DNA from 3 places in the Micromonospora sp. NBC_00617 genome. Region 2 is predicted to be linked to each of the others. Evidence: riboswitches for the same ligand, from Rfam matches in the RefSeq annotation. Region 2 holds a riboswitch; each other region holds the start of a gene.
The links. A riboswitch is a leader RNA that binds a small molecule or an ion and turns the genes downstream of it on or off. The one in region 2 is predicted to bind cobalamin.

Region 1: another riboswitch for cobalamin. It lies ahead of OG505_RS12760 (ribonucleoside-diphosphate reductase subunit alpha); the one in region 2 lies ahead of OG505_RS13835 (acyl-CoA thioesterase).
Region 3: another riboswitch for cobalamin. It lies ahead of cobN (cobaltochelatase subunit CobN); the one in region 2 lies ahead of OG505_RS13835 (acyl-CoA thioesterase).

The regions. Positions count from the first base shown of each region.
Region 1 is NZ_CP107751.1:2,775,444-2,779,098, reverse strand. Features, by position in the region: gene OG505_RS12770 (CbtA family protein) at 1-636, opposite strand, end outside; gene OG505_RS12765 (CbtB domain-containing protein) at 627-830, opposite strand; cobalamin riboswitch at 889-963, opposite strand; cobalamin riboswitch at 1,160-1,379, shown strand; gene OG505_RS12760 (ribonucleoside-diphosphate reductase subunit alpha) at 1,518-3,655, shown strand, end outside.
Region 2 is NZ_CP107751.1:3,014,830-3,018,484, reverse strand. Features, by position in the region: gene OG505_RS13840 (copper resistance protein CopC) at 1-1,236, opposite strand, end outside; cobalamin riboswitch at 1,241-1,444, shown strand; partial or broken gene OG505_RS13835 (acyl-CoA thioesterase) at 1,661-2,105, shown strand; gene OG505_RS13830 (ABC transporter substrate-binding protein) at 2,168-3,067, shown strand; gene OG505_RS13825 (hypothetical protein) at 3,144-3,569, opposite strand; gene OG505_RS13820 (superoxide dismutase) at 3,634-3,655, shown strand, end outside.
Region 3 is NZ_CP107751.1:1,961,386-1,965,040, forward strand. Features, by position in the region: gene OG505_RS08815 (hypothetical protein) at 1-116, shown strand, start outside; gene OG505_RS08820 (inositol monophosphatase family protein) at 138-941, opposite strand; gene OG505_RS08825 (DUF5919 domain-containing protein) at 938-1,237, opposite strand; gene OG505_RS08830 (hypothetical protein) at 1,303-1,449, shown strand; cobalamin riboswitch at 1,547-1,676, shown strand; gene cobN (cobaltochelatase subunit CobN) at 1,959-3,655, shown strand, end outside.

The sequences.
Region 1 (3,655 bases), 240 kb from region 2:
GAAGTCACCCGGGACCTCCTGGAACGACGGCAGCACCACGTAGGCCACGCCGGTGACCAGCAGGAAACCGCCGACCGCCGCGGCGGCGCGCAGCCACACCGGCGCCTGCTCGCCGACCGACCGGTAGCCCAGCGAACCGGACCAGACCGCCACCAGGCCGAGGACCACCAGCAGCAGGTAGGTGACCGTGCGCTGGTTGATGGTGGCCGGGTTGCCGACCGCCGGTGGGTTCGGCGGGTACTTGAGGAACGGCACGATCACCGCGCCGAGCAGCGCGCCGCCGGCCAGCAGCAGCCCGGACCACCCGTCGTCCACCGTGCGTCGCCGCCGGCTCAGCAGGACGTACGCGGTGGCCAGCAGGCCGCCCATCGCGGCGCCGAACAGGGCGGTGGCCAGGAACAGCCCCCCGCGCTGGCCGTTTCTGCTGACCAGAGCGTCCTCGTCGTGCTGGTGCCCACCGGTGGTGGGTTCAGCGTGTGCGGCCGCCTCCTCGATGGCGATGGCCGCCTCGACGTGAGGTTCGCCGACGACGTAGGCGAACGTTCCGGCGAGCAGGCCGGCCACCAGGCCGGCGAGCAGCCCGCGCAGGAGAACCGTGACGAACGTGGGTGCGGTGCCGGCGCCGGTCAGTGGCACGGGACACCGAGCAGGTGCCGGCCGTCGTGCATCAGCTCGTGCAGGTACATCCCGCTGCGCGAGACTGCGCCCTGGTCGAAGGCGACGAGATAGGCCAGCAGGGTGAGCACGGCGACGGTGGCCAGGACCGTCCACAGGAGACGGGTCGGGGCAGCGGGGTGCACCAGCGGCTGGCTGGACGTGGAACTGGACATGCGTGCACGAACCTCCTCGGGGATGACGCGTCCCCATCGCAAGGCTGCGGACGACCGAGCGTCCTGGCTCGCGGCCCCCGGGGTCGGGGACCGCTCACAGTGGCGCGACCGCGCCGGATTCTCACCGGCTTCCCTCGCGTCGCCGCAGATAGTGGGTCGACCGTATCGGTGCCGGTTCTCCTCGGTCAAGCCGGCGGCGAGGTCCGATCACGACGCCGCCGATGCTCCCTCGCCAGCGCGCGCTGGCGGATCGACGACGGCCATCACGGATGAGCGCGACACGCCCGGCCCCGACATGTGGGGTGTGACAAACGTGGTCGCCCCTATATATGGTGTCGACCGCAGCTGGTTCGGTCGCTCAACCCAGGGTGGCCGAGGCAAGAGGGAACCCGGTGGAAGTCCGGGACTGCCCCGCAGCGGTGAGTGGGAACGACAGCCGTCATCAGCACTGGGCCGCCATCTGGCCTGGGAAGCGACGGCCGGTAGGTGACCGGGAGACCCCGGTCGTGCCCGTGAGTCCGAAGACCTGCCAGCGCGCCGCGTACCCGCATCCGGGTGGGCGGTGGTCCGAGGCCGCGTGGGACGGCCGACGCCTTCCGGATCCGCGCCCCGTCGGCGTGGCGTCCGCCGGTGTCTGCCTCCTCGCGCCGAGGGCCTTCAGGTCCTCAAGCTCGCGAGGAGTGAGTGGTGACAGTTACCGAGGTGACCCCGGCCGGCGGCGACACGGCCCTCCGGCGTACGCCGCCGCAGGTCCAAACCCGCGACGGCGGCAGCGAACGGGCGGACGTGCGCATGCTCGTCGCCACTGTCGAGCGCTGGGCCGACGACCTGCCCGACGTCGACCCGCTGCGGGTGGCGACCCGCACGATCAGCGGGCTGTACGACGGCGCGACGACTGCCGAACTGGACCGGCTGACCATCCAGACCGCGGCCGAGATGATCGGTACGGAGCCGCAGTACTCGCGCCTCGCCGCCCGGCTGCTGGCCAGCCACATCGAGCGGGAGGTACGCCGGCAGGGCGCCATCTCGTTCAGCGCGGCGATCCGGGCCGGCCACGCCGAGGGCCTGATCGGTGACGACACCGCCGCGTTCGTCGCCGCGCACGCCGCGACCCTCGACCACGCCATCGACCCGGACGGCGACCGCCGATTCGAGTACTTCGGCCTGCGCACGGTCTACGACCGGTACCTGCTGCGCCACCCCACCAGCCGGTTGGTGCTGGAGACCCCGCAGTACTGGCTGCTGCGGGTGGCCTGCGGTCTGTCCCGTACGCCGGATGAGGCTGTGGACTTCTACCGGCTCATGTCCAGCCTGGCCTACCTGCCCAGCTCACCGACGCTGTTCAACTCCGGCACCCGGCACACCCAGATGTCCTCGTGCTACCTCGTCGACTCGCCGCGCGACGAGCTGGACTCGATCTACCAGCGCTACGCCCAGGTCGCCAACCTGTCCAAGTTCGCCGGCGGCATCGGCATCGCGTACTCCCGGGTCCGCTCCCGGGGCGCGCTGATCCGCGGCACGAACGGGCAGTCCAACGGGATCGTGCCGTGGCTGCGCACCCTGGACGCCAGCGTCGCCGCGGTCAACCAGGGCGGCCGGCGCAAGGGCGCCGCCTGCGTCTACCTGGAGCCGTGGCATCCGGACATCGAGGAGTTCCTGCAACTGCGGGACAACACCGGCGAGGACGCCCGGCGTACGCACAACCTGAACCTGGCCAACTGGATCCCGGACGAGTTCATGCGCCGGGTCGAGGCCGACGAGGTGTGGTCGCTGTTCGACCCGAACGAGGTGCCCGAGCTGCCCGACCTGTGGGGTGAGCGGTTCGACGCCGCGTACCGGGCGGCCGAGGCGCAGGGCCGCTACGTGCGGCAACTGCCGGCGCGGGAGCTGTACGGCAAGATGATGCGCACCCTGGCCCAGACCGGCAACGGCTGGATGACGTTCAAGGACGCGGCCAACCGGCTGTGCAACCAGACGGCCGAGCCGGGCAACGTGGTGCACCTGTCCAACCTGTGCACCGAGATCATCGAGGTGTCCAGCGACGCCGAGACCGCCGTGTGCAACCTCGGCTCGGTGAACGTCGCCGCCCACGTCACCGACGGCGGCATCGACTGGGAGCGCCTACGCGCCACCGTCCGGACGGCTGTAACGTTCCTCGACCGGGTCATCGACATCAACTACTACCCGACACCGCAGGCGGCGGCGAGCAACCCCCGTTGGCGGCCGGTCGGTCTCGGGCTGATGGGCCTGCAGGACGTGTTCTTCGCGCTGCGGCTGCCGTTCGACTCGCCGGCCGCGCGGGAGCTGTCCACCCGGATCAGCGAGGAGCTGTACCTGACCGCGCTGGAGACCTCCGCCGACCTGGCGCGCGACTTCGGCGCGCATCCGGCGTACGCGCAGACCCGGGCCGCGCGGGGCCAGCTCCAGCCCGACCTGTGGGGTGTCGACGGTACGCAGACCGCACGCTGGGCCGCGCTGCGCCAGCGGGTCGGGGCGTACGGGCTGCGCAACTCCCTGCTGGTGGCGGTCGCGCCGACCGCGACCATCGCCTCGATCGCCGGCTGTTACGAGTGCGTCGAGCCGCAGGTGTCCAACCTGTTCAAGCGCGAGACCCTGTCCGGGGAGTTCCTGCAGGTCAACACGGCCCTGGTCCGCGAGCTGAAGGCACGTGGCCTGTGGACCGAGCAGATCCGCTCGGCGATCCGGCGCGCGGAGGGGTCGGTGCAGGACGTCACGGAGCTGCCGGCCGACGTGCGGGAGCTGTTCCGCACCGCGTGGGAGCTGCCGCAGCGGGCGCTCATCGACCTGGCGGCCGCCCGCGCGCC
Region 2 (3,655 bases):
CGTCAGCGGGACGCTCCAGGTGCCGTCGGGTGCCATCGTCGGATGCAGGTGCTGGTAGCCAGTCAGGTCGCGGCCCACCACGATCATGTGCAATGGCTTGTCGTAGACGACCGCGAAGCGGGTCGCCGCCTGCCGGTCGGTGCCGACGATCCGGAACCGGTAGTCGGCGCGTACACCGGGCGGTTGGGACCGCTCCAGCGGTTGCAGGGTGTACCCGCCCGCGCTGATCGTCGTCCCGGTCGCCAGCGTCTCGCCGGTTGAGCCGTCACCCGGGTGGGTGTGGGGCCCGATCCCCGGCGCGTGTTGGTGCCCATCAGCGGCGGACACCGCCTGTCCCGAGGCCGGCGACCCGCCCAATGGCTGGCGTGCGGTGGTGGCGGCCGGGTTCTGGTCGGCGGTGCCGATGCGGGCCAGCCCGAATCCGGCCAGCAGTGCCAGCATCAGCCCACCGACGAGCAGCGCCAGGTGGGTGTTGCTCAGCCGGGATCCCGGTGCCATGGCGGCGACGTCCACATCGGACGATGATGCGGGGGCGACGAGCCTGGACGGCGACTTACCGTCGGTTCTGGCGAGGGGATCTGCCTCGCGATCGGTCGGAACCAGATCGACCGCGACACCCGTCCGGGCCACGACAGCCGCGTTGCCCTTGCGCGCCGCCGGTACGGTGCTGGGTCGCCGCTTGCCGTCGGTGGCGAGCCCATTGGCGCCTGTGGTCGTGCCGGTCATGCCGACGACGGACTTCTGTCCGGGACGAGCGCCGGTCTTGCCGCCGACGGTCTTGTGCCCGGAACGGCCACTGGGGCTGCGTCGGCCGGAGGTCGCCGGTGAGGTGCGGCTCCGGCCGGTGGGCCTTCCCCTGGAAACCAGGCGACGACGCCAAGCGATCAATCCGGCCACCGCTGCCACGGCCGCCGCCGCCAAGCCGGCCCAGACCGTCGCTCCGGGGCCGTCGTCGTCACTCGGCTCGACCGGGGGAGCCGCCGCCGGTGCGCTCGCCTGCTCGGCTGCTGTGGTCGGTACCGCAGACGCCTGCCCGGACGACTTGTGCTGCTCGGTGGCGGCCAGCAGCGCCGGGTCCGGCTGGTTCGTCGGCGGGCTCCACCCCTGCGGCGCGGCCGTCGCCCGCCCGCTGTAGCGGAAGGTCATCGTGCCTCGGACCGTGTCGCCGTCCGAGGCGATCGACAGGTAACTCACCGAGTACTGGCCCTTGGCGGGCAGATGCGCGAGGGCCACCACCGCCGGGAACCCCGTCGTGTACTCGCGTGGCTCGAACTGCCCATTGACCAGGAAGTACTCCCGTACCGGCTTGTCCAGTGGCTTCCGGGGCTGCCCCGCAGCGGTGAGTGGGAACGACAGCCGTCATCAGCACTGGGCCAGTGGCCTGGGAAGCGACGGCCAGTAGGAGACCGGCCAAGAGCCGGTCGGGCCCGCGAGTCCGAAGACCTGCCGGTGCCGCGTACACAACCGTGTGCGCTGCCGTCGGCCTCGCGGGTGGGCTGAACGGGTGACGTGCCGCGTGGTCTGCGCGGTCGCGTCCTCGTCAGCGTGCGCCCGCGATCCGGTGGTGTGGTTTCCCGAGGGACGGACTACCGCTGTGCACGACATCATCACGATCGCCGGTCGACCACCGTCGGCGTCGCACCTGACCCTGTCGCAGATCATGGATCAGCACCACACGAACCTGATGGGTACGGTGCGCGGCGGCCGGATCCTCAACCTCATCGACTCCGTTGCCGGGGTGGTCGCCGCCCGGCATTCCGATGGCCCGGCGGTGACCGCCGCGATCGACGAGACCGCGTTCCTGCGGGCGGTTCGGGTCGGCGACATCATGCACGTCGACGCGCATCACCTGGGCGGGCCGTAGCTCGATGGAGGTGGCCGTGAAGGTCACCGCGGACCGGTGGGACAGGGCGGTGCCGCCCACCGACGTGGCGACCGCCCACCTGGTCATGGTGGCCATCGACGATGACGGCCAGCCGCGTACGGTGCCGCCGTTGCTGCCGGAGACGGACGGGGACCGGCGTCGCTACCGGGAGGCGGAGATCCGCCGGGAGCACCGGTTGGCCCTGCGGCGGGCGCTGCTCGACGGCGCCGAGGAGGTCTGAGACCCGGCTCGGACTGTCCTCGAAGTGGACGTCGCACGGTTGTGCCTGGTAGGCAGGCGGGTGTGCGAATCGTCTCCCTGCTGCCGGCTGCCACGGACATCGTGGCCATGCTCGGCCTGACCGGGCACCTGGTCGGCCGTACGCACGAGTGTGACTGGCCGCCGGGCGACCTGGCCGACATCCCGGCCGTGACCGCGACTTCCCTGCCTGAGCCCTTGACAAGCCGGGAGATCTCGGCGGCGATCGCCGGCGACGCACACCGAGGATCGTCGCTGTACCAGCTCGACGCCGCCATGCTGGAGGAACTGAAGCCGGATCTGATCCTCACCCAGGACCTGTGCGACGTGTGCGCGGTCTCCTATCAGCGGGTCAACGACGCGGTCCGGATGATCGATCTCGACACCCGGGTGATGTCCCTGGAGGCCAGGACCATCACCGGGATCCTGGACTCGATTGACGCCGTAGCCGCGTTGACCGGCAGCGAGAGCAGGGCAGCGGAGATCCGTACGGACGCCGAGGCGCGTCTCGCCGCGCTGCCCGGGCCGGTGACCGGCGGGCCGACGGTGCTGTTCGTCGAGTGGCTCGATCCGCTGATGCCCGGCGGGCACTGGGTGCCGGAGCAGATCACCTACGCGGGTGGGCGGTCTCTGCTGCTCGGACCCGGAGCACACAGCACCCCGCACCGCTGGTCGGTGATCGCGGACCTGGCTCCCGACGTGGTGGTGTTCGGGCCGTGCGGGTTCACGCCCGAGCAAACAATCGACGAGCTGTCCGTGGCGGCCGCGCAGCCCGGCTGGGCGGACCTGCCCGCGGTTCGTAACCGGCAGGTGTGGGTGGTCGACGGGCCCGCCTACTTCAACCGGCCCGGTCCGAGAGTCGTCGACGGCGCGGAGATCCTCGCCGCCATCCTCACCGGACGGCCCGACTCCCGCGCTCGGCGAGCACCCGCCGAAGCCGGTTGACGCTGCCTGGCCTAGGTGTTCGGCGCATTGCCAAAGCCGCGGTAGGGCGGCGGCCTGCCGCCACCCCACCGCGTGCTCAGGTGAGCGTGCGGCGGATCGCGCCGGCGCCGGCCACGAGCCGGGTCAGGGCCCGTTCGACCTCCGGGTACCGGCGGGTCTTCAGGCCGCGGTCGGGTTGACCCGGAGCCGGCCGGCGGGCACTGCGGCGAAGGGCGTCGCCGACCTCCGTCTGCTCGGGTACGCGGGGAGAGTGGAAGTCGTACCTGACAGGCCCGACGCCACGGCGGTAGCCGGTGGTTCGCAGGTCGTCGAGATCTCCATCGTCGGCCGGGACGCCTCGATGCAGGTGACGTCGGCGCCGACGCCAACCTCGCCCAGGGCGGCCAGCCAGGCGTACGGCCCGTTCAGGTTGTTGACCTGGTGCGGCAGCCGCTGCGCGGTGCCGACTGAGCGGCCGGGCCGTTCCGACGCTCCTGTGACGAATTACGCCCCCGGCCGACAATCAAGGTCTTGTTGCACAATAATGGCAACAGCAATATTGAGGCAGTAGTGAGAGGACGTACCCCATGGCCGTGTACAACCTGCCCG
Region 3 (3,655 bases), 1.1 Mb from region 2:
CGGCGGGCGCCATCGCCCGCAAGCACGCGGTGCCGCTGTACGAGGCGGCCCGCACCGGCTACCCGGAGCGGATGCGCGTGTGGAACCGGGCCCACCCGGAGCGGCACGCCCGCTGAGCCGCCGGCCTCTTGTCCCGGTCAGGCTGCCGCGCGTGCCAGGGACCGCTCGACGAGCGTGAGGATGTCCGGCAGTAGCAGTTCGTTGCCGCCGACCGTGGCGGTCGCGCGGGTGCTGTGGGCAGTGCCATCGAGGTCGACCACCTGAGCGCCAGCCTCCCGAGCGATCACCACACCGGCGGCGGTGTCCCACGGTTTGTTGTTGAGCATGATGAATGCGTCGACCCTGCCCTGAGCCAACCACGCGAGATCGATCGCGGCGGAGCCGTGCATGCGTATCCGCTGGACCTGCCCGGTGAGTTCCTCGGTAATGGCGAGTCGATCGGCGTTCTTCCGGCTGGCATCGGCGCCGACGGCGTAGTCGCCGATGGCGATGACGGCGTCCCTCAGGTCACTGACTCGGCTGGCGCCGATGCGGTCGTTGTTGGCGTATGCGCCGTGTCCCTCGGCGGCGTGGTAGCGGGTGCCGAGGAACGGCAGGTCGATGACGCCGAGGACGGACCGGGTGCGGTGGACGAGACCGAGCGAGATCGCGCACAGCGGTGAGCCGTGGATGAAATTGACGGTCCCGTCCACCGGGTCGAGGGCCCACGTGAGTGTGCTGGTGTTGCCGCTGCTGCCGTACTCCTCGCCGAGGAACCCTATGTCGGGTGCCTTCGCGGCCAGATGCTCGCGAACCTGTCGCTCGATGGTGTAGTCCAACTCGGAGGCCATGTCACGGTCGTCCTTGAAGGTGAGAGCACCGGGCTGGAGAGTCCGCATCAGGCCACGCGCCAGGTCGACGGCCTCGTGTGCAAGCGGAAGGAGATCGGCGTAGTCGTTCATAGCTGGCGGCTGCGCTCCCAGAGCGAGGTGAAAATATCGTCGAATACCGCGTACAGGCCGGAGGTCTGCGCGGTGCGTTCGATCACCATCGTCGGGCAATCGACGCCGCGCATTCGCGGCAGATAGTGCTGGACGATGCAGAGCCGGTCGTCGATCAGGAGGACGTTGGCACGGATCGACTCGTCGTACACGCGGACGGCGAGGCGGTCACGCACGCCCGGCGCGAGCTGGGTGCGGATCCGGCGCGTCAGGTTCTGAATGTTGAGTTCGGTGAGCGCGCTGAGATGCCCCGGCACAACTCGATCTCGTCGGCGAGTTCTATGGTCACTCCCTCGCGCTGGCCCTCTATCTCGCGTCCTGCATGAACGAGGCGATCCACGACCAGTTCAACCTGGGCGGTCACCCCGACCTCGCCGAGATGCACGCGCGCTTCCTGGGCTGGCTGTCTCTGACTCGTCGACCCCGCCACTGTCGGCCGATCGGTGAACTTCGCCAGCAGGACCTCTGATCGCAATATGTCAATTGATGGTGGCCGTTGGCGTGCGGAGGGGTGGCGTTGACCGGCGGCCGACCGGTGTGGCAGCATTCGCGGCCTGACGGCAGTGAAGGAAGTCGGTGCGAATCCGACGCGGTCCCGCCACTGTCACCGGGGAGCGATCCCCCCTCGTGAGTCACGGCCGTGTGTCTGCGGTTGGAAGGCCGGGGGAGAGCATCGATCCGGAAGCCAGGATACTTCGGCCGTCGGGACGTACCCCAGGGCGTGGACACCCGAGGAGGACCCGATGACGCTTGGCGTCTCCATCATCGACGGCTGCTGCCGTCTTCCGCACCGCGGCCGTGCCGTCGCCGCGATCGGCATCGACTCCGTTCACCGCTGAGTTCCGGACCGCGCCGCCCGTCGCTCCCGGCCGCAGGCCGCTGAGCCGGCCGGACCGCGGCCTCCGCTGAACCCTGCGCCCATCCCACGTCGCCAGGCCGCTCTCGCGAGCGTGCCGACGTTACCGTCCGGAGCCTGCCGTGCGCGTTCTGCTGCTCTCCACCGCCGACACCGACCTGCTGGCCGCCCGCGCCAGTGACGCCGACTACCGGCTCGCCAACCCGGCGCGGGTGGCGGCCGACGAGGTGCCCGCCCTGCTCGACGGGGTCGACCTCGCCGTCGTACGCCTGCTCGGGGGTCGGCAGGCGTGGCCGGACGGCCTCGCCGCGGTGCTGGCCAGCGGCGTGCCGACGGTCGTGCTCGGCGGTGAGGCGGTGCCCGACGCGGAGCTGATGGCGGTCTCCACGGTGCCGTCCGGAGTGGTCACCCAGGCGTTGGCGTACCTGGTGGAGGGCGGGCCGGACAACCTCGGGCATCTGGCCCGGTTCCTCTGCGACACGGTGCTGCTCACCGGCGAGGGGTTCGCCCCGCCCGCGCCCACCCCGGCGTACGGCGTGCACGGCGACCACCCGACCGACCCGCAGCGGCCCACGGTGGGGATCGTCTTCTACCGGGCGCACGCCCTCGCTGGCAACACCGCCTTCGTCGACGTCCTGGCCGAGGCCGTGCGGGAGGCCGGGGGCAACCCGCTGCCGATCTTCTGCGGCTCCCTGCGGGGCCTGACCACGGGCGCGGGCCCGCTCGGGCTGTTCGCCCGCTGTGACGCGCTGCTGGTCACCGTGCTCGCGGCCGGCGGCGCGGTCGCCGCCCACGCGTCCGGAGGTGGCGACGAGGACGCGTGGGACGTCGGCGCGCTCGCCGCCCTGGACGTGCCCGTCATCCAGGCGCTCTGCCTGACCAGCACCCGGGAGCAGTGGGCCGGCAGCGACGCCGGGCTATCCCCATTGGACGCGGCGATGCAGGTGGCCATCCCCGAGTTCGACGGCCGGATCGTCACCGTGCCGTTCTCGTTCAAGCGGATCGACGCCGACGGCCTCTCGGTCTACGCCGCCGACCCGGAGCGGGCCGCCCGGGTGGCCGGCATCGCGGTGCGGCACGCCCGGCTGCGGTACGTGCCCAACGCCGACAAGCGGGTCGCCGTGGTGCTCAGCTCGTACCCCACCAAGCACTCCCGGGTCGGCAACGCCGTCGGGCTGGACACCCCCGTCTCGGCGGTCCGGCTGCTCGCCGCGCTGGCCGAGGCGGGTTACCACCTGGGTGACGCGCCGCCACCCGACGACGGCGACGCGCTGATCCACGCCCTGATCGCCGCCGGTGGGCACGACGTGGAGTGGCTCACCCCGGAGCAGTTGGCCGCCGCCGAGGCGCGGGTGCCCGGGCAGACGTACCGGCGGTGGTTCGAGGCGGCGCCGGCCGAGCTGCGCGAGCGGATGCGGGAGCACTGGGGTGAGCCGCCCGGCGAGTTGTACACCGACGGTGGCGACATCGTGCTCGCCGGGCTGCGCTTCGGCAACGTGGTGCTGCTGATCCAGCCGCCGCGCGGCTTCGGGGAGAACCCGATCGCCATCTACCACGACCCGGACCTGCCGCCGAGCCACCACTACCTGGCCGCGTACCGCTGGCTGGCCGCGTCGGTCGCGGACGGCGGGTTCGGCGCGGACGCCGTGGTGCACCTGGGCAAGCACGGAACCCTGGAGTGGCTGCCCGGCAAGGGCCTCGGCCTGGCGGCCGACTGCGCGCCCGACGCGGTCCTCGGTGACCTGCCGCTGGTCTACCCGTTCATCGTCAACGACCCCGGCGAGGGCACCCAGGCCAAGCGGCGCGCGCACGCCGTGGT